3 regions of the Peribacillus sp. TH16 genome follow, and region 2 is predicted to be linked to each of the others. Evidence: riboswitches for the same ligand, from Rfam matches in the RefSeq annotation. Region 2 holds a riboswitch; each other region holds the start of a gene.
What was found. Region 2 has a riboswitch for cyclic di-GMP ahead of JFV29_RS19825 (anti-repressor SinI family protein). Riboswitches for the same ligand answer to the same signal wherever they lie in the genome.
Positions count from the first base shown of each region.

Region 1: it holds a riboswitch for cyclic di-GMP, as region 2 does, so the genes downstream of both, JFV29_RS30740 (anti-repressor SinI family protein) here and JFV29_RS19825 (anti-repressor SinI family protein) in region 2, are expected to answer to the same signal.
Region 3: it holds a riboswitch for cyclic di-GMP, as region 2 does, so the genes downstream of both, JFV29_RS26485 (anti-repressor SinI family protein) here and JFV29_RS19825 (anti-repressor SinI family protein) in region 2, are expected to answer to the same signal.

Region 1 is NZ_JAEKEM010000009.1:1,861,488-1,871,656, forward strand. Features, by position in the region: gene JFV29_RS22985 (UxaA family hydrolase) at 1-439, opposite strand, end outside; gene JFV29_RS22990 (UxaA family hydrolase) at 436-765, opposite strand; gene JFV29_RS22995 (amidohydrolase family protein) at 758-1,612, opposite strand; gene JFV29_RS23000 (VOC family protein) at 1,896-2,390, opposite strand; gene JFV29_RS23005 (DinB family protein) at 2,701-3,219, opposite strand; cyclic di-GMP riboswitch class I at 3,456-3,542, shown strand; gene JFV29_RS30740 (anti-repressor SinI family protein) at 3,561-3,689, shown strand; gene JFV29_RS23010 (YybH family protein) at 3,991-4,383, shown strand; gene JFV29_RS23015 (LacI family DNA-binding transcriptional regulator) at 4,479-5,495, opposite strand; gene JFV29_RS23020 (VOC family protein) at 5,653-6,069, opposite strand; gene hmpA (NO-inducible flavohemoprotein) at 6,532-7,752, opposite strand; gene JFV29_RS23035 (ketoacyl-ACP synthase III) at 8,074-9,057, opposite strand; partial or broken gene JFV29_RS23040 (DinB family protein) at 9,272-9,568, opposite strand; partial or broken gene JFV29_RS23045 (DinB family protein) at 9,611-9,832, shown strand; gene JFV29_RS31260 (hypothetical protein) at 9,948-10,073, shown strand.
Region 2 is NZ_JAEKEM010000009.1:1,191,599-1,201,767, reverse strand. Features, by position in the region: partial or broken gene JFV29_RS31765 (transposase) at 1-61, shown strand, start outside; gene JFV29_RS19855 (lasso peptide isopeptide bond-forming cyclase) at 892-2,829, shown strand; gene JFV29_RS19850 (paeninodin family lasso peptide) at 2,908-3,033, shown strand; gene JFV29_RS19845 (aldolase) at 3,133-4,071, shown strand; gene JFV29_RS19840 (lasso peptide biosynthesis PqqD family chaperone) at 4,065-4,370, shown strand; gene JFV29_RS19835 (lasso peptide biosynthesis B2 protein) at 4,402-4,884, shown strand; gene JFV29_RS19830 (ABC transporter ATP-binding protein) at 5,161-6,960, shown strand; cyclic di-GMP riboswitch class I at 7,298-7,378, shown strand; cyclic di-GMP riboswitch class I at 7,500-7,566, shown strand; cyclic di-GMP riboswitch class I at 7,704-7,785, shown strand; gene JFV29_RS19825 (anti-repressor SinI family protein) at 7,806-7,943, shown strand; gene JFV29_RS19820 (hypothetical protein) at 8,614-8,751, shown strand; gene JFV29_RS19815 (hypothetical protein) at 9,050-9,193, shown strand; gene JFV29_RS19810 (VanZ family protein) at 9,190-9,717, shown strand; gene JFV29_RS19805 (hypothetical protein) at 9,837-10,169, shown strand, end outside.
Region 3 is NZ_JAEKEM010000009.1:2,559,842-2,570,010, reverse strand. Features, by position in the region: gene JFV29_RS26515 (flagellin N-terminal helical domain-containing protein) at 1-112, shown strand, start outside; gene flaG (flagellar protein FlaG) at 438-800, shown strand; gene JFV29_RS26505 (flagellar hook-associated protein 2) at 816-2,330, shown strand; gene fliS (flagellar export chaperone FliS) at 2,357-2,758, shown strand; gene JFV29_RS26495 (flagellar protein FliT) at 2,758-3,099, shown strand; gene hpf (ribosome hibernation-promoting factor, HPF/YfiA family) at 3,355-3,912, shown strand; cyclic di-GMP riboswitch class I at 4,786-4,872, shown strand; gene JFV29_RS26485 (anti-repressor SinI family protein) at 4,909-5,049, shown strand; gene JFV29_RS26480 (helix-turn-helix domain-containing protein) at 5,199-5,522, opposite strand; gene secA (preprotein translocase subunit SecA) at 5,963-8,476, shown strand; one part of gene prfB (peptide chain release factor 2) at 8,624-8,686, shown strand; one part of gene prfB (peptide chain release factor 2) at 8,688-9,722, shown strand; gene JFV29_RS26465 (YitT family protein) at 9,954-10,169, shown strand, end outside.

The sequences.
Region 1 (10,169 bases), 670 kb from region 2:
ATTCTGATATAGGAACATCTACTTGTGGCACTTTTTCGATTTCCTTGAATAAGCTTTTTGCCAATTCAGACCCTTTTTGAATAGCTTTTATCGTTCCGCCTGCATTTTGGATATCAAGCCACTCAACAGGTTTTCCTGTTTCTTCTTCAATTTCTTGTTTCAAAACTTTGGCATCAATAACCTCACAGCCTAAGCTAATTAAAAGAACTGCACCAACATTTGGGTTTTTCCCCATACCTCCAAGAAGTCTGTGTGTACGTTCCTTGTCATCACCAATCTGGCTGCAGCCATGCTGATGCGGAATAGCCACAGAGTCTGGTACTGCTTGCTGGATTCTATTGGCTACGTGATTTGCACAAATGACAGTCGGGATAATTAACAGATGATTACGTATTCCAAATTTCCCGTTTGAACGACGGTACCCTTTTATCATGCTCATCGTTGTTTCTCCCCTTCCGCCTTATCTCCTCTTCCTCTGATTCCTTCAATATTATGTACATGTACATGTTCACCAGGTTCGATATCACTTGTCGCTGCACCGATTACTTCTCCATATTTGATAACCGTTGCTAATTTTTCAATCGGTTTAATTGCGATTTTATGTCCAAATGGAATCGATTGCTTGGCTGTCAATACCGCTTTTTGGCCATTGATGACGTATAGTAATGTTTCTTCTTCTTCTACATCTTTCAAAAGAGTCGCTACATTATCTTGATCAGACATAACGATGCTCGTAACGTCCTGTTCATAGCCTACTTTACTCATGGCTATCTCCCCTTTCTTTTAATTTGTAAAAGGCTTTCGCATTATTAGAAAATATTTTATCCATTTCCTTATTGGTTAAATTTTCCGGTAAATTTCTTTTGATAATCTGCAGTGCTTCATCATAGCTTCCAGCTGATAAACATACAGGCCAATCGCTGCCGAAAAGCAAACGGGATGGACCAAATGTTTGCACAATATGATGAATATATGGCTCAAAATCTTCAGTTTTCCACATAGCTGGATTCGCTTGCGTCATTAAACCCGACATTTTGCACCAAACATTCGGAAACAGTGATAAAGAGTACATATCCTCTTTCCACTCGCTTAAATCCCCTTTAGTAATATTCGGTTTAGCCATATGATCTATTACTGTCATTAAGTTCGGAAGCGTTTTCAATAAAGTTAAAATCGATGCAATGTGTTTATTATTAATTAATAAATCTAATGGAAGATTATATCTAATAAGCCATTTTAAATTTTCTATCACTTGCTCTTGTAATATCCAATCACTATTTTCTAAATCCTGGAGCATTGGACGCAAACCAACAATTCCCGGTCGTTTCATTAACGAATCTAGTTGCTTCGGAAAAGCTGGAGAAGATAAGTCTATCCAGCCAACTACACCATAAATCCAGTCATACCGTTCATACAATGATAAAAGAAATAAAGTCTCTTCATATGTAGGAGCAGCTTGGATAAGAACAGTTCCAGCAATACCCTGTTTTTCTAATAAGGGATCTAAATCTCCTGGAAGATAATCTTGATAGAGGACTCCCATATCTTTTGAAAGCCAAGAATAGTCAGCTCGGTCAATCTTCCAAAAATGCTGATGAGCATCAATAATCATTTTGACCTCCTATTGTTACTAGAATGTTACCGGTAACATTAAAATAACAACAATATTTTAAATTGTCAATAAATTAATTGCAACAATATCAAAATAAGGATTTGTTAAACAACACTGTTAATATTTAGAGATAAGAAAAAGGACCTATAGCGAGGATAGTTCAGTGGAACAATCTAAAAAAACCTGTATACATTTATACAGGTTTTTAATCAAGCTTTTTATTAAATGGTCTTGTAAAGTGACAACAAAGAAATTCATTTTTAATACCTCAAACAATGTAATCTTATCCCTCATACGCTTGCTTTAATGTTTTGATGTCAATTTTTTTCATTTGGAGCATTGCATTCATAACTCTTGCTGATTTTTCTGGATCGTGGTCGCTTAGCATCTCAGTTAGGGCCGTAGGAATAATTTGCCACGAAACACCATACTTATCTTTCAGCCAACCGCACACTTGTGCCTTCTCGTCTCCGCCTTCGGAGAGTTTGTCCCAAAAATAGTCCAATTCTGCTTGTGACTCGCAATTGACTATAAATGATATTGCCTCTGTAAATTTGAATTGCGGACCGCCATTTAATGCTACGAATTCCTGGCCCTCCAGTTGGAATTCCACGGTCATTACTGTTCCTTCTAATATCCCGTGGATTTCATGCCCCTCTTTTCCATAGTGAGTGATTCTTCCAATCTTGGAATTTTTAAAGATAGAAGCGTAAAATTTAGCCGCCTCTTCTGCTTGTGTATCAAACCACAAGTTTGTTGTGATTTTTCTTATACCCATTTTAAAGCACCTCCATATATTCTCTAAGTCTTAACAAAAAAGGATGTTTTTATTTCCGCTAAGTCTAAAGCTGAAGTTGCAGTTATCTTAGAGTTATCCGTTATTCAAGAATATGGTCCCATTCAAAAAGGACACCTTCTTTTTTTCATAAAGGCGCCCTTTAATGGAATAACTACACCACTTGAAATAGCTGGTAATGCGGAATAATGTGCTAATGTTCATAAACAAGCCACCGCTTAGTGGGTTTGATAATTAACTGGAGCCAATCAGTTAGTTAAAGATGGATAAAAAGTTCCCACTCTTTAACATCTTAATCATTCCGTAATTTGCTTAGCAATTGGAAAATCTGCCCCCTATGATGTGATTCATGTTCAATCAAATGGTACACAACCCACTCAGGTGTGACGTCATATTGTTCAAGAACCCTCGGTTTACGCCAATCTGTTAGATCCATTGAACGAAAGTGGGAAAGAAACACTTCACGTACCTTATTAAGTCGGTTAACATGTTCTTCTACAGTTTGTCCCTCAATATGGGTTAAAGAGCCCTCCTCAGAACGGCATTCTAACGGAAACAACGAGCGTATTTCAGAATCCCATTCAGTAACAAGAACCTCTTCATATAACCAATCTGCCTCGACCAATGCAATGTGATATAACAGCGAGCCAATCGTTTGTCTTTCATCCATTTTTGTATCAAGGATCCCTTGGCTGATTCCAGTTAATTCTGTTAAAAGAGTACGGCGAACATCTTCTAAACACCATAGCCATCCGCCAATTTCTTCTTCATATTCTGGAAATCGAGATACCAGTAAAGCTCTTCTCTCCAAACTGATCATCCTCCTCTTAATCAAAGTCTTACATTCTATTAAAAATGGATGGTTCCTTCTTTAATACAAAAAATCATATTAAATATAATAGTTTTATTCCCCATTAAATATCTTTATTGTCATTCAACAGGTCTCCCAATCGAATTAACAATTTGTTTTTAAAGAATAATAATTACATTTCTACAATTTACGACAACATTAGCACTATCTAGATAGTAATATATAACTATAATAAAATGAGAAAACGGCAAACTAATCGAAAGGTTAGGACGCAAAGCTAACAGGTCTAAGGTCAGATTGACTATGATAGCTGGGCTACCTCTTCAACGGAGGAATAGGTAATGTTACTTCAGACAAATGACAGAGTAAAAGAATTAGATACAGAATGGATTGAACTCATTCAAATGGCTATCAATGTAGAAATACCGTTAGAGGAAATTAGGGGATTTTTATTAGAAGGTAGACAATAGGCCTATGCTTGCTGCCTGACACATTTTTTACACATTAACGCCTTTTTTCTATTTCTTTACTTTATCAAAATAGAAAAGCTAATAATTCACCTTTAGCTGTAATAACTAGGATGGTTTGCTACGGTAATTATTTTCATTGCTACCCTATAGGCAGATTGCCCTTCAAAAATGGCTTTATAGTAATGAAGTTGATTTTTCTTATTTGGCCAAGAGAAGGATTCCTCAACAAGACAGTCGAATATTCTTCACTAAGGGGTAAATTGGAATCCCTATAAATTACCTATCGGATAGGAGGGCAAATATGCAAACTCATGAGTTAGAACTAGTAATAAAGAATGCAGACCGAGCAATAAATAATGAGGATTTCGATCAATTAATGGATTTCTATTCAGAGGATGCTACATTAGTTGTAAAACCTGGAACGTTAGCTAAAGGAAAAGAAGAAATACGTCGGGCATTCGTTGCTATCGCTGATTATTTTAATCATAGTTTAATTGTTAATCAAGAAAAGATGGCAATAATCGAAACAGGTGATACGGCATTAGTTGTAGCAAAAGCCCTTCTGAGTGCCAATCAAAAGACTGATTCGGTATTCTCAATGGAAAGAATGGCTACCTATGTTTTTAAAAAGGATTCGACAGGTACCTGGCGTTGCATAATTGATAATTCTTACGGTGCTGAATTACTTGAATAAGTCATGTACAGATATTTGAATAAATAGAAAAGGCTCACCTTCTTTTAGGTGGTTTTTTCATTTGTATTAATCTCCGCAGCAGAGAAAAACTCCTATTATTTTATAGGAGTTCCAGATGATTTTCTGATTACCAATTCAGGCTTTAAATTTATTGTTCGATAATCAGCTGGACCGACTTCATCTACTCTTTCAATCACTAATTGTGTTCCTAAATATCCGAAGTCATAAGCAGGCTGCGAAGATACAGTCAAAAAAGGATCAAAGTCTGAAAATAATTCTAAATCGTCAAAGCAAACGACAGCTATGTCTTCTGGAACTTTAATCTTTTTTTCTCGTAAACTTTTTATAATTTTAATGGCAATGAAGTTATTCGCTGCAAAAATCGCTGTTGGACGATCAGCAGGAGAAACATTAACCAAATGAGCGATTCCATTCCATCGCTTTTCTTGTTTATAATGAGTCTCTACTAGGAAAGCGGGATCTATCTTTAAATCATTAATTTTTAACGTTTCAATATACGCCTGATACCGCTCTTTCGAAGTGGAAATCGTAAGTGGGCCATGAACCATCGCTATTCTTTGATGACCATAATCAATTAAATGCTGAAGAAGCAATTTTGTCCCTTCATAGTTATCTCCAAGTACTCTATCACACGAAACATCTTCAATTTGCCTATCTATTAATGTAAATGGGATTCTGTTTTTAATAAGTTTCTTTAAGTTTTTGGTCGATTGATCACCTGTTGGAGCAATAATTACGCCATCTACCCTTTTAGAAATTAATGCATTGATATACTCACTTTCTTTTTCGTAGTTTTCATCTGTATTACATAAAATAAGCTGATATCCCATTTGATTAGCCTTATCCGCAGCGCCTCTTGCAACCTTTGTAAAAAAGGGGTTAGTGATGTCAGTTATGATTAATGAAAGTAACTTGGTTTTTTTAATATTCAAACTTTGAGCAGCTGAATTTGGTATATAGTTTAACTCTTTTATAACAGCTTCTACTTTTTCTCTAGTCTTTTCACTGATATTTCCTTTATTATTAATAACTCTCGATACAGTCATCGGTGAAACATTCGCTTTTTTTGCAATATCGTAAATTGTCGTCACTTTTTGTACCCGCCTTTACATTTTCCCTTATATTGTATCATAAGTATAAATTGTTATTTTATACTTTAACAAGCAGGCAATCATGTTGACTCAGGTACGACACTGAACTTCAAAAAAAGACACAGTCCTTAGTGAAGGATTGTGTCTTGAAATAGATTTAATTTTGATTAAATCCGCTTTCATCCATGTAAAATATCTCCCAAAGATGTCCATCTATATCCTGAAAACTCCAACCGTACATGAACCCATGATCAATGGCTTCATTAAAAGGCTTTCCACCAGCATCCAGGGCTTTATTCACAATCTCATCCACTTCTTCCTTACTTTTAACCGATAATGCCACAATAGCTTCCGTACTTTTTGCTGAATCCGGGATTTCTCTCTTGGTAAACGTTTTAAAGTAATCTTCAACCAATAACATGACATATATAGATTCACTGATAACCACACACGTTGCATTTTCATTGGTCATTTGCTCGTTAAACTCAAAGCCAACTTTTGTGAAAAATTCTATTGAGGCATTCAAATCTTTAACAGGCAAGTTAACAAAGATCTTTTCCGCTTGAACTCCCATCAAATTCACCCTCACTCGTTTATTTTATGTTCATTACCCTACTATTCGTTGCTTTTTTCGATAATCCTGCTCGCAACAAAAAAAGGAGATACCGCAGTACCTCTCATCCTAATGTAATATGTACAACAAAGGTTTTTCAAGAACCGTTGGCGAACGCTAATCCTTTCTCAGAAAGAGCACGACGAATTTGCTCCGATGCTTTAGCTCCCATACCATGTAGCTGCAAGACCTCTGCTTCACTTAGCTTAGTAAACTGCTCAAGTTACAAGTACCCACCTCCAGCGAGTGCTCGTTGTGCAGGTTTAGCTAATCCTGTCGGGAGATCGCTTTCGTTATTCTTCATAATCCTTTCTCCTTCTTGTGTAATTAATAAATAGTATTTCAAGACTTCCCTTTCTTCTTATTATCCATGAAAAAAGGACCTTCAATCAAAGATCCTTTTTATTCACAAATTTAATTTACTTATTTTTCTCCTAAAATAGCGAGTGGACTAAATACTTCATAATGAATATGGTCTTTCGATACACTCCATTTACTTAGGGCCTCATTGATTGCTTCCATAAAAGGAATAGGTCCGCAGAAATAAAATTCACTTTCTTTTGATGGAACGATAGATTGCAGGAAGTCTAAACCCACGTATCCTTCTTTATCAAAATGGCCAGAGGTCCGATCGGCTTCTGTTGGTGCACCATAGACGACAATTGATTTTATATGTTGATGATCATTCACAATTTGTTGCAGATGCTCTTTAAAAGCATGTGTTTGGCTGTTGCTTGTTGCATGGATAAACGTAACCTGACGTTGTGGTTGCTTTTCTATAATGGTATTTAACATGCTAAGCAATGGTGTAATTCCAATACCGCCACTAATTAGAACGACAGGTAAATCTGTGTTATCAAGTTCGAAGTCACCTGCAGGAGCAGAAAATTGCAGCGTATCTCCAACTTGCAGCTGTCTATGTAAATAGTTTGATACAATTCCAGATGGAGCATCCCCATGGGCATCTTCACGTTTAACACTGATTCGGTAGTAATCCTTACCAGGTGAATCCGAAAGACTGTAATGGCGTATATGCGTATATTTCTCGCCAGGAATTTCCGCCTTTAGTGTTAGGTATTGCCCAGCATGATAGGAGGCAATGGGTTTTCCGTCTGTAGGCTTTAGGTAAAAGGAGGTTACCGCATCACTTTCTTTTATCTTTTTATCGATATTGAAGCTTCGGTATCCTTCCCATCCACCAGGCTGATGTTCTGTTTCCTCATAGAGGTTTTTTTCAATATCAATAAAGGCATTTGCAATATAGCCATATGCCTTTCCCCATGCCTCTATGATTTCATCTGTGGCTGCGTCACCCAACACATCTTTAACTGCTTGAAGCAACGTTTCACCTACAACCGGATACTGTTCAGGCTTTACCCCTATGGCACGATGTTTCTCAGTAACTCTTTTAATTACAGGTTTTATCGCTTCAAGGTTCGTAATATGTTCACCTGCAGCATAGACAGCATACCCCAAGGCCTCCTGTTGAATTCCTCTTTTTTGGTTGGTTTGGTTAAAAAGGTTATACAAATCAGGCGCTTTTGAAAATAGTAATTCATAAAATCTCTTTCCTATTGGTTTACTATGTTCCTTGAGAACAGGTGCTGTTGACTGAACGATTTCTATGGTCTTAGCATCAAGCATGTTAAAATGTCCTCCTCAAATTTCAGGGATATTTACTGTAAATAGCATTCCCGCTAAATATAGGAGTAAACATGATATTTTGGCCACATTCAACTTATCACTAACCAACCCAAACTTCTTACTAAAGGCGTTCTTCCGCCCATTTGGAGATTTTGAAATTCCCTTAAGATAATTCAAAGACACCATACCTAATAGTACGATGTCTTTGTTTAGTATCCTTGTTAAATTAAATGGGCTCCATTAGCTCAACAAGAAAATAAACTGCTGATCAGTAGCTCTTGATTTTTAAGTAAAGCATCGATTAGTTGAAGAAAAAAAGCGTTATAGAGTCCAATTGATGAGCAATCCTGCTTGTGCTAATCCACCACCGAAACCATATAATAAAATCTTCTCACCATTACTGAGCTTTCCTTCACTTACTCCTTTATCTAAAGCTAATGGTATTGATGCTGAGGAAGTATTTCCATACTCCACTAAGCTATATAATGTACGCTCAATTGGAAAACCACTTCTATCACATATTGACTCAATCATTCTTAAATTTGCACTATGCGGAACAAACCAATCAACATCATTCAAATGAAATTCAGTATTCATCATCACAGTTTGCATTCCTTTTGGAACAGTAGTAACAGCCCATTTATAAACCTCACGTCCATTTTGTACAAGGTTGCCACTATTATTCAAGTCTTCACCATTTATACGTGTCGATAGGTTTGTACTATATAAATGTTTTCCGCCTGCTCCTTCCGAATATAAATGTGAAGAAATAAAACTTGGTTGTTGTTCATCATATTCTACAAGAACTGCTCCTCCACCATCTCCAAATAAAATACAAGTGGCTCGATCTTCATAGTCCATAAGTTTAGATAAAGTATCAGCTCCAATAACAAGAACTTTCTTGTTTAAACCAGATGTTACTAATCCATTAGCTACATGCAACCCATAAGTAAATCCTGCACAAGCAGCGTTTAAATCAATAGCTCCAGTATTCTTAATACCTAGCTTTGCTTGGACTAAAGAAGCTACACTTGGTGTGTTGAAATCAGGTGAAAAGGTACAGACAATAATCATATCAACATCTTCGACTGATTTATCATACCGTTCCATTAAATCCTTTACAGCTTTATAACTTATATCACTAGTAAACTCTTCTTCATGTGAAATTCTTCGTTCTTTAATACCAGTACGTTTAACAATCCATTCATCATTGGTTTCAATCATTTTTTCTAAGTCCTTATTTGTTAACCTTTTTTCTGGAACATAAGAACCTATCGCAGTAATACGTGCTTTGGATTTGAACATAAAATAGCCACCTCGTGTTATGAATTGCATCAATTTTATAACTGATATTAATACCTGGTACTAATTATAAAGTAAAAAAATCTTATGCAACTACCCTTAACCTTTAGCCCCATAAGAAAAAGAGTTGCCACGCCACTCCCTTATTGAAGTAGAGCACTCGTTAGTGAAAGAACTTTTCCATTTAAAGAGGATTTTGTGCTTGAGCTACTCTGTACTATTTAGAATATAGGTAAAGTCCAAAATCTTGCATCACTGAGGTGTGCCCCATTTGACGCAGCATGGTAGCTATATTGCCACGGTGATATGATCCGTGAGTAACAACGTGTAGTACCGATTCAGAAATAGAAGTTTCAAGCAACCCAGCATATGGATTATCCACCACAATCAATTTTTCAAAATCTTTTTGACTGTTCAGAAGTGCTTTGTTTCGCTCAGATAAGTCTAGAAATATTTTTTTCATTTCCTCAATACTTTTCGTTTCCACCTCTTTTCTTAATTGATCCGCATCAATTGTTTAACACGAAATAACTTATGAAAATGGAGGGGAATTAAATTGACACAACCCGTATTAAAAATGTACAACTACCACGTGTGGGCATATGGAGTTATAATTGATCGTTTAAAAGAACTTCCACAGGAAATTTATCATCAGGAAATTCAAAGTGGTTTTTCTTCTGTATCAAAGGTGTTGTCTCACATTTATCTCACAGATTACGCATGGTTTGACATACTCTCAGGCAAAAGTATGAATGAAGCAATGGGGTCTACTGATAAATAATTTTCCGGTAAATCATTTAAGGGAATTATCCCCAACTACTCCTCTTATAGCGAATCATCGAATAATACTCATAAGTTTGTACAAAATACTTATGTTCAAAGGAGGTGTTTATATGCCTAATCTAAATGATAATAAATTCAAAAAAATTCAATCTGAAAGTCAAAAGCAAGGAAAATCACAAGAAGAATATGCTGCAGAACTTGAAATGAACAAATTGAAAAGTCAAAAAAGGAAGTAACCACACCAAATAATGATCATTGGCAGGAAGTTGTTTCCTGCCTTTAATTTACGCTTTTATTGGAATTTATCTTCCAGTGTTTAAAACTCCAGTATT
Region 2 (10,169 bases):
TGAATCTATTAATATACAGATTAAGAAATATAGTAAACTCAATAAACAATTCCAAACGAAGAATCCCTTTACCCTTTAAAGATTCCCTATCTCCCAGTTTGAGAATCATAACTAGCTTACATGTTGCCATTAAGGGTTTGATCAAGTTCTATCAGATCTGATCGAGATGTTCAAAGAAAAAATAAATGAACGACTATAAGAAAATATCTTTATTTTTTTTGATGATACTTTAAACAATGACATGGTTTTTAATAAGATTTGATGATGTCAAGATTGGGATTATACAAAATAAAGAGTATTGAACTTTTATGAAGGGAAAAGGAATAAAAACATTTATGAATGATAGGTATTCTAATATTCAAAGAAGATAACAAGGACTAGGATAGGCTTTATATATATAGATTAAAAGTTATTGACATAGGCATAAATAGGTGGTAATTTTAGCTTATATAATTCGTTATAAAGAACAGATAGTTCTCGAAATAGTACGATAATATTCTTTATTCATACGTTGAGGGAGATACGCTTATCTAAAGATTTTGAACACAAATAACTCAAAGGCGGTTGCCTGAGTCGATAAAGAAAGGGTAAATGTTAATGCCTTTATTTCAAATGAAAGAAATATGGACACCTCTAAAATTAGTTGGGGTTAAGTTTTTTAGGTCAGATGATAGAAGTATTTTCATCAAGGTTTTTAACAAACATCGAAGGAAGATAAAGTAATAGTGAATGGTGATGAACTTTGAACTTACATTTTTTTCGAATTTAATGGACTGAAAATAATTGTCACCCTATGAGTATTCTACTGAAATTACATAGAAATCTAGAACGAAACAATATATTAGTACTCTATGAAATTTATATACATAACAAAGTAAGCAGGGGGAAAACATGAGTGCTATAACCGGTATTTATCATTTGAATGAAGAGCCTGTAAATCTCCAGTATGGTCGTAATCTAATGACGGCTTTACAGAAATACCCTGCTGATTCTATCCAAATATGGCATTCAGAAAAGGTTTTTCTCGGTTGCCACGCTCAATGGATTACTCCTGAATCTGTAGGTGAACAGCTTCCGTTCCACGATCCTGAAAGGCAGTGTACAATCACCGCTGACGCTATTATTGATAATCGTGAAGAATTATTCGACAAACTACATATTAGTAAAATAGATAGAAGTATTCTAACTGATAGTCAACTTATTCTATTAAGTTATCAAAAATGGGGTGAAGAAACTCCTAAGCATTTAATCGGTGACTTTGCATTTATGATTTGGGATCAGAAAAAAAGAAAGTTATTTGGGGCAAGAGATTTCGCAGGGAGTAGAACTCTTTATTATCACAAAAATCATGAGAAATTTGCTTTTTGTACAACTATTGAACCTCTTCTTAAATTACCATATATCGAAAAAAAACTGAATGAGCAGTGGTTAGCGGAGTTTTTAGCAATTCCAGGGATGAATGATACTGTAGATGCTTTTTCGACAGTCTATAAACATATAGATCAAATACCTCCCTCCCATACAATATCAATAGTAGAAAATAAAGTAATGCTTTCGAGATATTGTTCCGTGGTAAATAGTGAGAAATTGCACTTGAAATCAAATAACGAATACGAAGAGGCTTTTAGAGATGTTTTTCAAAGAGCAGTTACTTCGAGATTACGTACACACCGTAAAGTGGGAGCCAATTTAAGCGGTGGATTGGATTCAGGATCGGTTGTCAGCTTTGCTGCAAATACCCTCCGAAACCAAAACAAAAAATTATATACCTTTAGCTCTATCCCTATTGATGAATTTGATGATTGGACCCCAAAACAACGATTAGCAGATGAGAGACCACTTATTAAATCTACAGTTAATCATGTTGGAAATATCAATGCTAGGTATTTAAAGTTTGAAGGCCAAAGCTCATTATCAGTACTAGATGATTGGCTAGAAATAATGGAAATGCCCTATAAGTTTTTTGAAAATTCTGTCTGGGTGAAGGGGATATATGAAGAGGCTAACAAGCTTGGAATAGGAGTATTGTTAAACGGTGCAAGGGGAAATTTTTCAATTTCTTGGGGACCGACTTTTGATTACTATGCCTTATTATTAAGAAAAATGAGATGGATCCGCCTTTATCATGAAGTAAATTCTTATAGCAAAAATATGGGAGTAAAAAGATCGAGAGTAATGAAAGTGATTGGAAAAAAGGCTTATCCTTTTCATCCTAATATCAAAGCAAATAATCAAGATGATTCGCCATTATTAATTAATGATGATTTTGCTCGGAGAACTAAAGTTTTTTCTAAACTAGAGGAACAAGGAATCAATATAATGGGCGTTAATCCTACAAATATTAATGAGATTAGGAAAAATCACTTTGGTTATCTGAATATGTGGAATACAACGGGAACAAGTGGAACTAAATTATCCTTGCTGTATTCATTACAGGGACATGACCCTACGAATGATTTACGAGTTATTCAATTTTGTTTATCCCTTCCTTTGGAACAATTTGTGCAGAATGGTTTAGATCGATCACTCATTAGACGATCCACAAAAGGGTATTTGCCTGATGACATTAGATTAAACCAGAAAACTCGGGGAGTTCAGGGTGCAGATACCATTGCTAGAATGCTCCCAAACTGGAATGCATTTATTGGTGAAGTGGAACAGCTTAGTCAGGATCCGTTTATAGCTAATTTTTTGAATATGGGAGCAATTAAGAAGGCACTTAACAAGTTTCGCACAGAACCCCAGCCTAATGTTGCCTTTGATTCTGAATTTAGAATTTTAATGAGAGGATTAATTGTTTATCGTTTTCTTAAAAGGCTAAGTTTATGATGATGGTTGAAAAAAGAGAATCAACCATATAGTTTAACAGAGCCTATTAAATAACCTCATTGAAGGGAGGTGACAAAAATGAAAAAAGAATGGCAAACTCCAAAATTAGAAGTACTTAACATTAACATGACTATGGGAGGTCCTGGTATAACCATCCCTGATGGTGTGCAGAATGATCCAGATGAAATGGTTCACCATAGTTAATTAAAGATTTGATTGTTTTCCCCTAGTAATAATTGCTCTTATACAGTTTTTAAGGTATAAGGGCTTTGATTAATTTTTCTAGTATTTGGAGTGAAAGAGATGGTAGAGATTGTACAAAATTTAGGTTATAGAGCTTTCGGATTGAACCTTTTTAGTGAAATACCCCTTCCTGAAGTACCCAGACTCGGAATTTCCAAGGACATGACCGATGTGGAAATTGAATACGGGGATTTATCAGAGCTTTGGGAGAAGCAAGTTCTTTTGCCAAAACAAAAATATGTTGTTGAGGATCATATGGTTATGTTTCAAGTTCCCGGCATTGCCATATTTAAGATTCAAGAAGGAAAGAAAATTACCGTTTCACCTATATCAAATTCTGATGAGGATCAAATTCGACTATATATTCTTGGAACATGTATGGGGATTATCTTACTTCAGAAAAAAGTGATACCTTTACATGGAAGTGCAGTAAATATCAATGGGAAGGCATATGCGTTCGTTGGTGATTCAGGAGCTGGAAAATCAACACTTGCTGCCGCTTTTTTAAAAGAAGGATTTCAGCTTTTAAGTGATGATATTCTGCCAATTTCTCTTTCAAAAGAAAATATACCCTTTATAACACCCACATACCCTCAACAAAAACTTTGGCAAGAAAGTTTGAATGCATTTGGAATGGATAATCTAGATTACCAGCCTTTGTTTGAAAGGGAAACAAAATACGCAATTCCAATTACCTCTAGCTTTTCAAATGAACCCTTACCTCTAGTAGGTGTGTTTGAATTAGTAAAAACAGAACATGGAGAAGTTACCATTCAAAAACTAAATCAATTAGAACGATTCCGAACTTTGTATTATCATACTTATCGAAATTTTCTGGTTCCCCGGTTAGGCTTGATGGAGTGGCATTTTACTGAATCAGTCAATATTGTAAAAAAAATTCAAATGTATCAATTACAACGACCTAACACAGGTTTTACAGTAAATCATCTTGTATCTCAAATATTAGAAAATATAAACGAGGAGGATTCTTTATTTTGAAAACACAACAAATTACGTTAGAAAAAGCAATTGTACAAAGAGAGGGTAACATCTCAAGTGACATGGATGGAGAAAAAGTGATGTTAAGTGTTCAAAAAGGAAAGTATTATAATTTAGGTGAATTGGGTGGAGAAATATGGGATCTAATGAAGGAGCCCATTACGATACATGAGTTAGTTACAACATTACAGTCTCAATATGATGTAGCTCAAACCGAGTGTGAGGAACAAGTCACGGACTTTATAAATCAATTGTTAGAGCACGGCCTAGTTAAAATAGAAGATAGAATCAATTCCTAGTATCATGAATTTCTAGCTCTAGGAGGAAACAATGAATATCATAAAGAAAGCTCGTATTTTTCTTCGATTGAATTATAAAACAAAGCTGCTGCTTATTGAGGCCTTTTTACATTTAGGTAGAGCCCGTTTTCTTAAGAGTATCTCATTTTCAAAAGTTGCTCCTTCACTAGGTGAACAAATGAAAGAGACATCATATACCTCCAATTCATCGAATAAAGTGGTTTTAGCCAGTATATCGCGAGCTATTCATATAATGAGCCGCTATACTTTTTGGGAAAGCCAATGCCTAGTAAAGGCAATGGCTGGTATGAAAATGCTGGAGAAAAGAAATATTGATTGTACTCTTTATTTAGGGACAGCTAAAGATGAGAATGGAGAACTCATTGCACATGCTTGGCTACGTAGCGGTCCTTTTTATATAACCGGTGCTGAAGTGATGGATAGGTTCACGGTCGTTTCTAAGTTCGCTAAAGAGAACAATGTTGAAAAGCTGGAAGAACAAGAATCTAGTTAACGTTCTCGATACCTATGTTAACAAGGGGAACGTTTAACTAGATTTCCTCCAGAAACGGTTGTTAATAATAGAAAGTATATAAAGAAACAAATCTCTATTTCTACGAATCACCAACCCCATTCTTATTCTATTATATCCATTAGGTAGAAGTGTTTATAAACCTACAATGTGCCCCAATACCTTTCCTTCAAATGTCGTAATTCAGCAATATGGCAAAATGCTATGTAGACATTCGGGATAAAAAAGAAACAAGCTCTGTGATAGGAGGATATGATTTTGAAGCATCTCTTGCATTTTACCAAGCGGATACATGATTATTCTGGGAAAATTCTATATATCAATCTTATTTGTATGATTTTAATAGGTTTATTAGAGAGTGTAGGAATTTTCTTATTAATCCCGTTGATTGGATTGACCGGTATTTTAGATATTAGTACAGAGGAAGTTCCTTTTTTAAGTTGGGTTAATGAATTATTCATAGGAATTCCTGAAACGATTAGTCTAATATTGATACTGGGAGTTTACGTGTTATTAATGGTTGGACAAAGTATTTTTAAGCGGAATCAAACAATCTTAGGAGTGAAAATCCAACAAGGTTTTATTAGACATTTAAGAGATGAGGCCTATGGAAGCTTGTTGCAAGTAAATTGGGGATTTTACCTGAAAAAGAGAAAATCTGATATCATCAACATCATGACAAATGAAACATTCAATGTTAGTGTGGGAATTAATTTATTCTTACAGTTTTTATCTTCTCTTATTTTTACTTTCATTCAAATCTGTATAGCGCTTTATTTATCTGTTACTATGACTAGTTTTATAATCGTTTTTGGATTGATCCTAATCTTCTTCTCCAGGAAATTTATCAAAAAGTCTCAGTCTTTAGGAAAAGAAACTTTTCAACTAACACAAACATATTTAGCGGGTATTACGGATCACCTTAATGGAATGAAGGATATCAAAAGTAATTCATTAGAAGATTCTCATTTGAGTTGGTTTCTTTCCTTAACTGAAAAAATGGAAAAAAACAGAATTAAGTTAACTACATTAAATACAACTTCTCAAATGATCTTCAAGGTTGTTTCTGCATTTTTAATTGCGATTTTTGTCTTTTTTTCGATAAAGATGTTCATGGCCCAGCCAGCACAATTAATGCTGATAATGGTTATTTTTTCAAGGTTATGGCCAAGGTTTACAAGTATCCAATCTAATTTAGAGCAAATAGGATCTACTCTTCCATCTTTTAAGGCATTGTTAGATTTACAAAATGAATGTAGGAAAGCAAGAGAGTTATATAATTCAGATTATAAAAATATTAAATCTATTGAAATTAAACATGGGCTAGATTGTCGTAATGTCTACTTTAGGTATAATCAAAATGAAAGTACGTATGCACTTAAAAATATAAATGTTCACATACCTTCTAACCGTATGACGGCTATCGTAGGCAGATCAGGAGCCGGAAAAAGTACTTTAATTGATCTTTTAATGGGATTAAATCAACCTGATCGGGGCGAGGTCAGTATTGATGATATCCCACTTACTAGTGATCACTTATTATCACTAAGGAAATCGATTAGTTATATACCTCAGGATCCGTTTCTATTTAATGCAACTATACGGGAAAATTTGATGATTATTGACCCTAATGCAAGCGATGAATCCATTTGGGAGTCTTTAGAGTTCGCTGCAGCTGATGATTTCGTCAGTAAGCTTCCACAAGGTCTAGACACGCTCATTGGTGACCGTGGAGTTCGACTGTCAGGAGGAGAAAGACAGCGACTTGTACTGGCTCGAGCCATATTACGTAAACCATCTATCCTTGTCTTAGATGAGGCAACAAGTGCATTAGATACGGAAAATGAAGCGAAGATCCAAGCCGCTATCGAAAGATTAAAAGGAACCATGACCATTATTGTAATTGCTCATCGGTTATCGACGATTCGTAATGCGGATCAAGTATTGGTAATGGATCAGGGGGAAATCATTCAAGTCGGTGAATATAACCAACTAGCGAGTGAAAAAAGAGGAATGTTTAGCAATTTACTAGGTATCCAAATAGAATCAAGTGTGTAACCTTAAAGTTTAAGAGCAGTCCGCTTGTCAGCCCATTTATAATGGTCTGTTAAGCGGACTGCTCTTTTTAGTGAAGACTAAAACAAAAATGTGCAAAAGATAGGTATTGAATACGAGTAAGACTAATGATTCACATGGAAAATATTGTAGGGAAAAGACGATAAATATTATTAAACACATGATAACCTTTTATGTATAATTAACCTTATTAGCGTATTAAAGCGGAAGTTTTCAAAAAATATTAAAGGTGAATATCGACTTATATAACGGTAAAGCAACAAGCCTAATGTCTACAAAAAGGAAAAGTCGGAATGGCTTCTTCAAAGTATTAATTTATTCTTGAGAAGGGCAAAACCTATTGAAAAGTAGGGACGCAAAATTACAGGTCTAAGGCAATGCAAAGTCGGTGAGCACTTAAGATTTTTAAGAAGACATTTAAATTACTTACTAATTGAAATTTTGTAGGAAATTGTAATAAAGTAATTAATAGTTACCTATTAACAATTGTTAACTTATTAAGTATAATTAATCTCAATCTAAAAATTGATAAGTAAAGGCGCAAAACCACAGGTCTAAGGTATTTGCTAGGATGGCTGGGTTACCTTAAAAAGGATGAAATGAATTTATACATTAATTCAAATGAGAGAAATCTGGACACCCATTAAAGGCTTTCAGATAATGGAAGTTTCTTTATCATGGTTTTTAACCACCATCGTAAGAAGATTATGTGAAATTTTCAATACTCTTGAGAAGGGCAAACCTATTGAAAAGTAGGGACGCAAAATTACAGGTCTAAGGCTATGCTAAGACGGCTGTGTTACCACAAATAGGGTGAAAAAGAAGATATGCAGAAAAAAATGGATGCAGAATGGATTAATTTAATTTTGGAAGCAAAAAGTGTAGGGGTTTCCATTCAAGAAGTGCGAGAGTTTATTCAGAATGAACAGAACTTGAATAATCAACCCCATAAGAATTGGAAGTAGGAAAACAAAAAGATATTTAGATACTATGAAGGGCTGTTATTCAGCCTTTTTTTTATGAACTGGATTCTACTGTTTTCTTTCTTATAACTTAAAATCTTGCGGATGAAGCGATCTGCTATCAACAAAATTAGTCTTTTGCGCGAGCTGATATCTAAGAGTTTCTAATAGATTAGCACAATATATTGTTAGTTCCCTATAGTATTGTTCGGAAATTGTAAGTACCAATATTTCTATAGAATATTCGGATATAATTAGATATTTTTCCTGACTAAAATGTTCCGGCTCTAAGACTTTTCAACAAGTAGTAAAATATTTAATGAAAAATTAGGATAATAAGTATATAGTACTATTGTAAGCGTTTTCTTATTGGATTAATATGAAGAAGGTAGTGAGTACAAAGAAGTGGTATTATTTTAAATAAAAAGAGAAGATAATTCTTTTTGTGATACATAATAGGGTAATTGGTATATTGGAATATTTTGAATTAATGTATTTTGTATGATTTATAGTAGACTAGAAAGTGACGAATAGATATAAATGCCCAACAAAGAAACAGTGAATAAAACAGTTAATATTTTTGTATATTTGACGATACTACAATATAAAGAAAAAGCTAAAAGGGCTTCGCGAAGGCGATGTCAAGCTGCCATCAAAATACAAGGAGAATTTGATGACAAAAAATAAATATATTACGTTCGAGGAAGTTTATGAAAAGAAAGAAAGAAGCAAGAAAATTTTTATTGGGTCTTATATTACTATTACTTTAATCTTGATTTCTTTATTGACTTTTTTTCTTGGTCGATCATAAGGGTGTTTATCAAATAGGGCTGAGAGATCAGTCCTTTTTGATTTCTTTTTCTTTTGTTTTTTACACCTAATGAACTACATATTTTCAGCTGATGATATTAATAATCCGTCAGTTATGAACTTTTTGTGATCATTCTATTAATATTTCTTTAAAAATTCTGATTTTACCCTTTTTGAATTTATTTCCGCTTGCCAATACACTTTTTATATGTGATTATCAATTAAAAGAGCTATATTCCTTATTTTAGAAAAATAGGTTTAGTACAACTGTTTTACATAGTGGCTCTATTCAAATTGGAGTGGATATTCTAATGGATTTTATTGATATATTAATAGATACGTATACAAAAGGCGAGTTTCAGCAGGATGTTACAGTAAATGATCTTGTGGAAGATCTTAAGGAAAAACTAAGCGGTATCATTGAGGAACATGATAGAATATGATCCGTAAGTTCCGTAAGTGGTTAATCCCAGCTTTGTTCGTTTTATGGGCCATGTTAATCTTCTTTTTTTCCTCACAGACGTATGAGGAGCAAAGGATTTCTCCCTTTTTAGGACAGTTAAATACCCCGTTTTTGTATGAAAAACTCGGTGGTATTTCATTTATGTATGGTGGGCTTGAGGTGAGTGTTCATACAGCTGGAGTGGCTGGATTTTTGGAGTTTTTTATTCGAAAGGGTGCCCATCTTATTATCTTTTTTGTGTTCGGTTTTTTGACGATTAGTGTTTGGCGCACTTTTGTAAAAAACGGCGTTATTTCGTCTTTAGGTGCTCTTTTGTGTGTCCTTTTTTATGCTAGTGCGGACGAACTGCATCAAAAATTCACAGGTGGACGTACCCCCTTGTGGCAGGATGTTATGCTTGATACATTTGGTGGATTACTAGGTATTTTATGCTTTCTTATAATAAATCGACGGCGAAAGCGTCATTCAATGATTTCCCTTTATATTTCAACTCCTTATAAATAAGAAATCTCCCCTGAAACCGTACCCATACAATACTTAAGAAGTATGTCTAATAACATGCTTCTTTTTTATCGTTTATCCCATATATATTATAGCAATGACCTTTGTGAAGGTGATGAAAGATGAAAAGACAAAATAAGAGTCCAAAAGGAATATTGGCAAGTATGCTCCTAGTTTTAGCTGTAGGAGGTTGTATCTTTTTTCTTTGGCCGAGTGGCCCTGTACGCTTGGTGGAGGATTTTTATGAGTATGAGAGTGGGGCGGAGTTCGGGAAATCATGGGATTTATTAAGTTCTGAAATGAAGCTGCGGTTCCCGAATCGAGGTGATTATGTGCAAAATCGGGCCCATGTTTTTATGTCGCATATGGAAGTGGAAACCTTTCAGTATGATGTAGGGCGATCAAAGAAAGTGAAGAACTGGAGCCTGGCTAAGGATGGAAAAGTGCATAAAACT
Region 3 (10,169 bases), 1.4 Mb from region 2:
GGCAAAAGAAATGATGAACCAAACTAAGAATTCAATTCTTTCTCAAGCAGCTCAAGCAATGTTGGCTCAAGCTAATCAACAACCACAGGGTGTTCTTCAGTTATTACGTTAATTTTTACTCTACAGTTTAGAAAAAAAGGACTCTAGAATTTTTCTAGAGTCTTTTTTCGTTTCTAAGGAAATTAAATTGCTAAAGTATTATTTAATAGTCCATATTAAACTCGCTAAGGTAGAATCCTTTTTCATAGAGAGTTAGTAAAAGAATAATTATCGAAGAATACAGAAAGTCATAGGTATAATCAAAGTTTCCAAGGTTTTAAATAGATGCTTACTAAATAAATCCCGTATATCTTACTTCTTAAGAAATGTTGAAAGCCTAAATATAAAATAGTAATTACCGATATAAAAAATAAAGATAATACATTGGGGGCATTAAGATGCTGGAGAGTTTATCCACGAATATTCTTTCCTCACAACTTAGAACAGCAATTTCAGATGGAATTAGTTCCTACTATCAGAGAGAAATAAATACAGTTACCTATTCAGAACAAAGTGCGGAATCTAATATTGAGCCTTCAAAAGAAAGGGTTCAAGATGTAGTTGATAGTTTAAACACCTTTCTGAATCCAACACATACGGCAGTTCGTTTTGAATATCATGAAAAATTGAATGAGTATTATGTCAAGGTTGTGGATGACGTAACCAATGAAACGATTCGGGAAATCCCACCAAAGAAGCTTTTAGACTTTTATGCAGCGATGACCGAGTTCGTCGGTATTATGGTAGATGAAAAAGTATAGGTAGGTGATGTTACGATGGTAAGAATTAACGGTTTAGCGAGTGGGATGGATATTGACGCGCTTGTTAGCAGTATGATGCAGGCTGCACGTGTTCCTTTGGATACGCTAGAACAAAAGAAACAAAATGCTGAATGGCAGCGAGATGATTATCGTGAGATCAATAAGTTATTGTTGGAACTGGATACCCTTATTAAAGATGGAGTGGGGATGCAAAAATCCTTTATTAAGAAAACAGTGTCAGTTTCTGATCCTAATGCAATCTCAGTAAAGAATATCAATTCAACGGTTGATTTTTCTGGGACTTTGACAGTAGGAAAATTAGCTTCAGCAGCAACTATGCTCAGTAATGGGGCAGTGGGAGTTGAAAAAGCAACAGATATCATTCCTGAAGCGTATATAGGACAGGAAATAAAAATTGAAACGATTAATAAGGACGGTTCTTTAAATACCTTTACAACAAAAATTGAAGATACTGATACGTTAAATAGTTTAATATCAAAAATTAATGCTAATTCAGGTGTTACCGCTTTTTATGATCAGAACACGAAACAGATTTCATTTACGGCGAAAAACACGGGGGCAGTTCCAGATGGATTAACAAGAGAAGATGGAACGAGTGTTACTGCAGAAATTGGTTTGAGTGGTACACTCTTTACGGATCTCCTAAATTTAGATGAAAATAATATAGTTGCTGTTGGAGCGAGTAGAGGAACGGCCGGTCAAAATGCAACCTTAAATTATAACGGTCTGGATATTGAACGTTCCGCCAACACATTCACCATTAACGGTGTTGAAATTACTCTTAAACAGGGGAATACGGGTCCGGTAACCTTTTCGTCTACCTCAGATGTAGACGCAGTTCTAGATACTGTTACCCAATTCGTTGACAAGTACAATGAGATTATCGCTAACATCAAAACGAAGACAGATGAAACAAAGTACCGTGCATACCAACCGTTGACCACGGCACAAAGGAAAGACATGACTGAGGATGAAATTAAACTGTGGGAAACGAAGGCAAAGAGTGGGACACTTCGGGGAGATTCTATGTTGACGGGTCTCCTTACGAAAATGCGGACCTCGCTATATACCTCTGTTGGTGGAAGCAACTCCGTCAACTCATTAAGTGAAATTGGAATAACTACTACAAGTAACTATCTTGAAGGTGGTAAGTTAACCATTAACGAAGAAAAACTGCGTGCTGCTATTTCAGAGGATCCAAACAAAATTTATGATTTGTTTATGAAATCAGGAGAAACAACTGGTGAAATGGGATTGGCCAAAAGGTTGAGGGCTGATATCAAAGCGACGATGACTAATATCCAAGATAAAGCAGGTAAAGCGACTTCTGTTAATAATTCAAGTTTCACGATTGGAAAACTCTTAAATAGCTACAATACGAAAATAGATAGTTGGCAAGACAAGCTGAAGGCTTTAGAAACCCGCTATTATAATCAATTCACAGCCATGGAGAAAGCGATTTCGAAAGCGAATAGTCAAAGCAGCAGCCTATCTCAGTATTTCAGCTAAGCAATTTTAGAAAGGAAGTTTGAATGATGGCAATCAATAATCCCTACCAATCTTATCAACAAAATTCGGTGAATACTGCCTCTCCAGGTGAACTTACGTTAATGCTTTATAATGGATGCCTTAAGTTTATTACATTGGGCAAAAAAGCAATTGCGGAAAAAAACTTTCAAGAAAAAAACACGAATTTAATTAAAGCGCAAAAAATCATTCAGGAGCTAATGGTCACATTAAAAATGGATTTGGCTATATCCAAGGAATTAATGTCCCTTTATGATTATTTGAATCGACGCTTGATTGAAGCCAACATTAAAAGTGATCTGGATATTTTAGAAGAGGTTGAAGGGTTTGTCATGGAATTTCGCGATACATGGAAGGAAGCTATTCAGTTGAACCGCCAGAAGCAATTTGCCAATAGTGGTCAAGCATAATGGGAGCTATTCAACATTTTTATGAGGCAACGAACCAATTACTTTCGACGTTGGAAAATGAGCAGGATCGGGACCGGAAAATTGAAAAGGTTGAGGCCTTGCTTGAGGAGCGGGAGAAGTTGATGGCAGGGATTCAACCGCCTTTTTCTGATTCTGAACAGGATTTAGGGAAGAAGTTAATCGAACTCAACGAAAAAGTTTCACAACTTCTAGAAGAACAAAAAGTAGAAATCCAACGCGATATTAAACAGCTAAGTCTCAAAAAAGAATCTACTAATAAATATGTGAACCCTTATCAATCATTATCCACAGATGGCGTGTTCTACGATAAAAGAAATTAGATATTAATCAGCCGTTTTAATTGCAAACAGTTTTAATGTTAATTGTTTTTAAATTTTCTGTAAATATTAAGGGCTTAATTTTTTCTTTATAGCTTTGTATTTGTTATAATAAAGCTAGGGCAGACATCAACCCTTTCCTAACCTTCCGACAATTGTTTCATAATCTCGACATATTTCATGATGTGTTTCTAAAGGAAACCGGAGGGGTATTGTAGAATCTAACTGTATAGTCTTAATTTAAGGAGGACTCACTTTATGAATTACAACGTACGCGGTGAAAACATTGAGGTAACTCCAGCAATTCGAGAATACGTCGAAAAGAAAATTGGCAAGTTAGAACGATATTTTAACAATACACCAGATGCAAATGTGTTAGTGAATTTGAAAGTTAACAATAATACATCCAAGGTCGAAGTGACGATTCCTATGCAGAATTTGGTTCTTCGCGCTGAAGAGGAAAATGCGGATATGTATGCTGCTATTGACTTGATTAATGACAAGCTTGAACGCCAAATTCGTAAACATAAAACGAAAGTCAATCGTAAATTCCGTAACAACTTATCTACAACTCCTGAGGCGTTCGCCTTTAATACGGAAATTGATGAAGTGGTGGATGAATTTGAAGATGATACTGATATTGAAGTAGTCCGCAATAAGCGCTTTGATTTGAAGCCAATGGATAGTGAAGAAGCGATTCTGCAAATGAATATGCTTGGTCACAGTTTCTTCGTTTACACCAATGCGGATACAAATACAACGAACGTTGTGTACCGTCGTAAAGATGGGCGCTACGGATTAATTGAACCTAGTTAATATGAATCTATAAACAAAAGCACAACCCAGACTATGGGTTGTGCTTTTTAAATTTTACTCCATCCATTGCAATGTTCATTTGGGCTAAGGAGTTCTATAAGCTCTGGAAAAATAACCACCGATTTCAACCATAGAAGTCAATGGTTGTTTATATTTCCTTCCTTTTTCCTTAATGATCTTTCGGCAATTTGATAAGTGTTTTGATAATGTGATAATAAGTAAAATCCATCTGTTGAAAACAAGGTATCAAATAGTATCGATTAATTGGTTGGCTCCTGGGAATTTCATTGTTCTCTAAAAAACACAATGAAGTATGGAATGTATTGTATTTTCTTTAAAAAGAACATTTTCCGTTCTTTAATAAGATAAATAGGTACTTATACCTATTTAAATAACCCCTCCTATTGCACTATACTCAGATTAAAGTTCTTTAAAAAGAACAATAATTTATTTATGTAAAATGATTTGATTATGGTGCAGAGGAGTTGGATTTTTGTATCAGAAAAATTGCTATACATGTCATAGAGCGTCTTTTAGCAGTGCAGAATATGGAGGTTGGCTTTGTCCGACCTATGCGGTGAGGACTTGTCTGCGCAAAAAGCCTTTGATGCACTTATTATGGAAAGAATTAATATGCCCCATCGTTTGAATAAGAAGGGCAATGTTTATAATTTTATAAAAAAACGAACGTGAATCATTTGAACCATCTTGTTTTGTACATGAAATAGACAAAAAATATCATGGATTTCTTGATTTTGTAATATTTTGTCGATAAAAAGTTGTGCATTGTGGTAATTTAGCGACATAAAGTAGCAATATTTGGAGCAAATATTCGCTATAATAACTTAATAAATATAGTTTTTGTAATAATTTCCCTGACAAAGGCAAGCTCAGCGAAAGATGAGGGCGCAAAGGCACAGGCCTAAGTTTGCTTAATGCTAAGATGGCTGGTCTGCCTGAAATACATACAAGTAGTATTTTAGGAGGATAAAAGAGGTGGTTAACGTGGAAGTGGATCAAGAATGGGTGAAGTTGATTTCAGAAGCTAGGAAATTGGGTTTTAAGAAAGAAGAAATTAGTGCTTTTTTAAAAAAAGAGAATCTAAATGTGCCACTAGAGCAGAACAATGAAAACTAAGAACCAAAAAGGAATGAAAAAAACATCCCTATAAACAGTTGATTTACAACATAGCTGCTTATAGGGATTATTTTATTTTCTGAAATTCTATCAATACTAGTTTGATAGAGCAGTACTATTTATGTTTGTGAAGATAGTTTAGAATTCATCTATTCTTGTTTATCTTTTCTCCATTTATTAAACTCAATGAACTCTCTGAATTGTTGTTTTGAAACGCCAGAATTCATAGCTTCCTCAACAATTTTCATCCAGTCAGTGTCCAAGGATTCCTTATTTGGTGCATCGTAAAGAAGGGCATCTACAGGAATGTTAAGTACAGCAGAGATTTTTTCGAGAAATTGAATAGAAGGATTCGTTTGTAAGTTACGCTCGAGCGAACTTAAGTATGACTTTGCTACTCCGGCTTTATCGGCTAGTTCAGTCATTGACATTTTCTTTTCTTCTCGCAGTTTTTTTACACGTTCACCAATCAACAATACCACCTCGAAACATGTTCTATTTATCTTCGATTTATAAGTTTTAAACCCACATAAAATCACAGGAATAGGAAGCCTGAAAAGCTAGATTGCTTCAACTGACTATCAGTCATAGAGGGACCAAAAATTTCTATTGATAGAAGGTTGTGCTTACTTCGCATTTTCGTTTGTCTTGTTAAGGACTCATGTGAAAAGTGGGGAGTGTGTAATGTACTTTTGCTACTTCCCTCTATTTTAACAGTTTTACCCCTCTTTTATCCAATGTTTTTCGTAAGAACTGAATTCAGGTCCATAGACATAGAGTGACATGAAGTTGTACCTCTAGAATAGAAGTGTTAAAATTAAGCTTGGATTAGTATTAACAGAAGGTGTGTTTCTTCTTACTTATATGAATGTGTTATTGAATGATCATTACCATAATAGAGGAGCGTTATTGAATGCTTAATATATTAAATAAAGTTTTTGATCCGAATAAGCGAGAAATTAAGCGTCTGGAAAAAGTCGCTGATCAGGTCGAAGCGCTGGCTGATGAGACAGCTGCGTTATCGGATGAGCAGTTGCGCGCCAAAACAGAGGAGTTTAAGGAGCGTTATCAAAACGGGGAAACCGTGGATGATTTGCTTGTTGAAGCTTTTGCGGTTGCGCGTGAAGGGGCAAAACGAGCTCTTGGTTTGTATCCTTACCGTGTTCAAATCATGGGTGGGGCATCACTTCATGATGGAAACATCTCTGAGATGAAAACGGGGGAAGGTAAAACATTAACATCAACCATGCCGGTTTATTTAAACGCGCTTACTGGTAAAGGTGTGCATGTCGTGACTGTCAATGAATACTTGGCGCACCGTGATGCAACTGAGATGGGTGTATTGTATGATTTCCTGGGTTTGACTGTTGGGTTGAATTTGAACAGTCATTCTAAAGAAGAAAAACAAGCTGCCTACAATGCTGACATTACTTATAGCACGAATAATGAGTTAGGCTTTGATTACTTGCGTGACAATATGGTTTTGTATAAAGAACAAATGGTACAGCGCCCGTTGCATTTTGCTGTCATCGATGAAGTCGATTCGATTTTGATTGATGAAGCGAGAACGCCATTGATTATTTCTGGTTCAGCGCAAAAATCGGCACAGCTTTACATCCAAGCAAATGCGTTTGTGAGGACGTTACAAAAAGAAACGGACTATACGTATGATGAAAAAACAAAAGGTGTTCAGCTGACCGAAGAAGGTATGAACCGTGCTGAAAGAGCATTTAATATCGATAACTTGTTCGATATCAACCATGTTACCTTAAACCATCATATTAATCAGGCTTTGAAGGCGCATGTTTCCATGCATTTGGATGTGGATTATGTTGTTCAAGATGGCGAGATTGTCATCGTCGATCAATTCACTGGCCGTTTAATGAAGGGCCGTCGTTATAGTGAAGGTCTTCATCAGGCAATTGAAGCAAAAGAGGGCCTTGAAATTCAAAATGAAAGCATGACTCTTGCAACCATCACGTTCCAAAACTATTTCCGGATGTACGAAAAACTTTCTGGTATGACAGGTACAGCTAAGACAGAGGAAGAGGAATTTCGGAATATCTATAATATGAATGTTATTGCGATTCCAACAAACCGGAATATTGTTCGTGATGACCGCGCCGATCTTATTTACGCGTCAACGGATGGGAAATTCCGCGCTGTTGTGGAAGACATCGCTGAGCGTTATACAAAAGGACAGCCAGTGCTTGTTGGTACTGTTGCCATTGAAACGTCTGAAGTCATTTCTGCGTATTTATCCAAAAAAGGTATACCTCATGATGTTTTGAATGCAAAGAATCATGAGCGTGAAGCAGAAATCATTGCGAATGCAGGTAATCAAGGTTCAGTTACAATCGCTACTAACATGGCTGGCCGTGGTACGGATATCAAGCTTGGCGAAGGTGTCAAAGAACTTGGCGGCCTTGCTGTTATCGGTACGGAGCGTCATGAAAGTCGAAGGATAGATAACCAGTTGCGTGGTCGTTCCGGTCGTCAGGGAGATCCTGGGGTTACTCAATTCTATTTATCAATGGAAGATGAACTGATGCGACGCTTCGGTTCGGATAATATGAAAAGTATGATGGCACGTCTTGGTATGGATGATTCACAGCCAATTCAAAGTAAAATGGTGACGAGAGCCGTTGAATCTGCTCAGAAACGAGTGGAAGGGAATAACTTTGATTCGCGTAAACAATTGCTGCAGTATGACGATGTCCTACGTCAACAACGGGAAATCATCTATAAACAGCGTTTTGATGTGATGGAAAGTGAAAACTTACGTGAAATTGTTGAGACGATGATTGAGGCATCCATTCAGCGCAATGTTGCTGCGTTTGCCCCAATGGGTGATGAAGAAGGCTGGAACTTACAAGGTCTTGTCGATTACTTGAATGGTAACCTATTCAATGAAGGTTCAATCACAATAGAAGATTTAGAAGGAAAAAATGAATCGGAATTGGTTGAATTTATTTTAGATAAAGTGAAAGAAGACTATGATCAAAAAGAAGCAGAGCTTTCAGAAGATCAAATGCGAGAGTTTGAAAAGGTTATCGTTCTTCGTGCGGTGGATAGCAAATGGATGGACCATATCGATGCTATGGAACAATTGCGTCAAGGGATTCACCTTCGTGCTTATGGTCAAATTGACCCACTTCGTGAATACCAATCAGAAGGTTTCGCAATGTTTGAAGCCATGATTGCCTCCATGGAAGATGAAGTCGCTAAATACATTATGAAAGCTGAAATTCGCAACAATTTAGAGCGGAAAGAAGTCATAAAAGGACAAGCGGTCAATCCGAAGGAAGAAGATGGAGGAAAAGTGAAGAAGGCTCCAGCCCGTAAAAAGGATGAAGTCGGGCGAAATGCCTTATGTCCATGTGGCAGCGGCAAAAAATATAAGAATTGCCATGGTAATTTAGCTTAAAGTTAGGTGTATAATGATAAGAGAGACGGTGTAAGAACTTGCCGCCTCTTTTCATGTTTAGTTTGCGTATAGTTTGAAGATGTTTATTGGTTTGAAACACATCCCTGTACAGGGGTTTTTTTAACATACTTAATGAGGTGAAGAGAAATGGAATTAGCAGAAATTAGAAATGAACTTGAACGAACCGCACAACGATTAACAGACTTTAGGGGGTCTCTTTGACTTAGATGAAAAAGAGGCACGAATCGCACAACTAGAAAATGAGATGACACACCCTGATTTTTGGAATGATCAGTCAAAAGCACAGACTGTCATCAATGAAACGAATGCATTGAAAGATCAAGTCAATCAATTGTCCGATTTGAATGATGCATATGAAAATCTGGATTTGACGTATGAATTAGTGAAAGAAGAAAGCGATGAAGAACTTCTTGCTGAGTTGGTAGAAGAAATCACGATTCTTTCACAAAAGATGAATGAATTTGAACTTCAACTTTTACTAAGTGAAGAATATGATTCGAAAAATGCAATTCTGGAATTGCATCCTGGTGCAGGTGGAACTGAGTCCCAAGATTGGGGTTCAATGTTGCTTCGTATGTATACAAGATGGGGTGAAAAAAGGGGCTTTAAAGTAGAAACCCTTGATTACCTTCCAGGTGATGAAGCTGGAATCAAGAGTGTCACGCTTCTGTTTAAGGGCCATAACGCATATGGTTATTTGAAAGCAGAAAAAGGTGTTCACCGTCTAGTTCGAATTTCTCCTTTCGATTCATCAGGGCGCCGTCATACTTCATTCGTTTCTTGCGAAGTTATGCCTGAATTCGACGAGACGATTAATATAGAAATTCGTACGGAAGATCTGAAGGTTGATACGTACCGGGCAAGTGGGGCAGGTGGTCAGCATATCAATACAACTGACTCAGCCGTAAGGATTACGCATTTACCTACAAATACTGTGGTAACGTGCCAAAACGAGAGATCGCAAATCAAAAACAAGGCTCAAGCCATGAATATGCTGAAAGCCAAATTATATCAACTTGAAATTGAACAACAGCAAGCCGATTTGGATGAAATTCGCGGAGAGCAAAAGGAAATTGGCTGGGGAAGCCAAATTCGTTCTTACGTCTTCCATCCCTACTCCATGGTAAAAGACCACCGTACTAGTGCGGAGACAGGAAACTTGGGAGCTGTCATGGACGGAGATATCGATATGTTCATTGATGCTTATTTACGTTCAAAATTATAAGAAGTAAAAGTCGGGCCGGATTTTCTGGTTCGGCTTTTTTTATGATTACGTATACATGGAAGTTCAATTTACTACCACTGTAAAAGTCATTTGGCTGACTTTTACAGGATCTTATAGGGGATGCAATACAACGTTCGGCCAATACTAGATAAAAAATGATGGTTTTTTAGGAGACAATATAGAATGAGAAAAAGATACCGGGAGCAGAAGCACCCTTTGATACAAAAGTTAATGGAGTATGGGTTGGTAATTGTCGGTTCGGCTATTATTGCAATTGGTTTTAATGTATTCTTGCTTCCCAACCAAATTGCTTCAGGCGGAGTCAGCGGAATTAGTACGATTCTCGATTCTACGCTCGGTTGGGAGCCAGCCTATGTTCTGTGGGGATGTAATATTCCCTTATTTATTGCTGGACTTATTATACTTGGACGGCATTTTGGTGCCAAG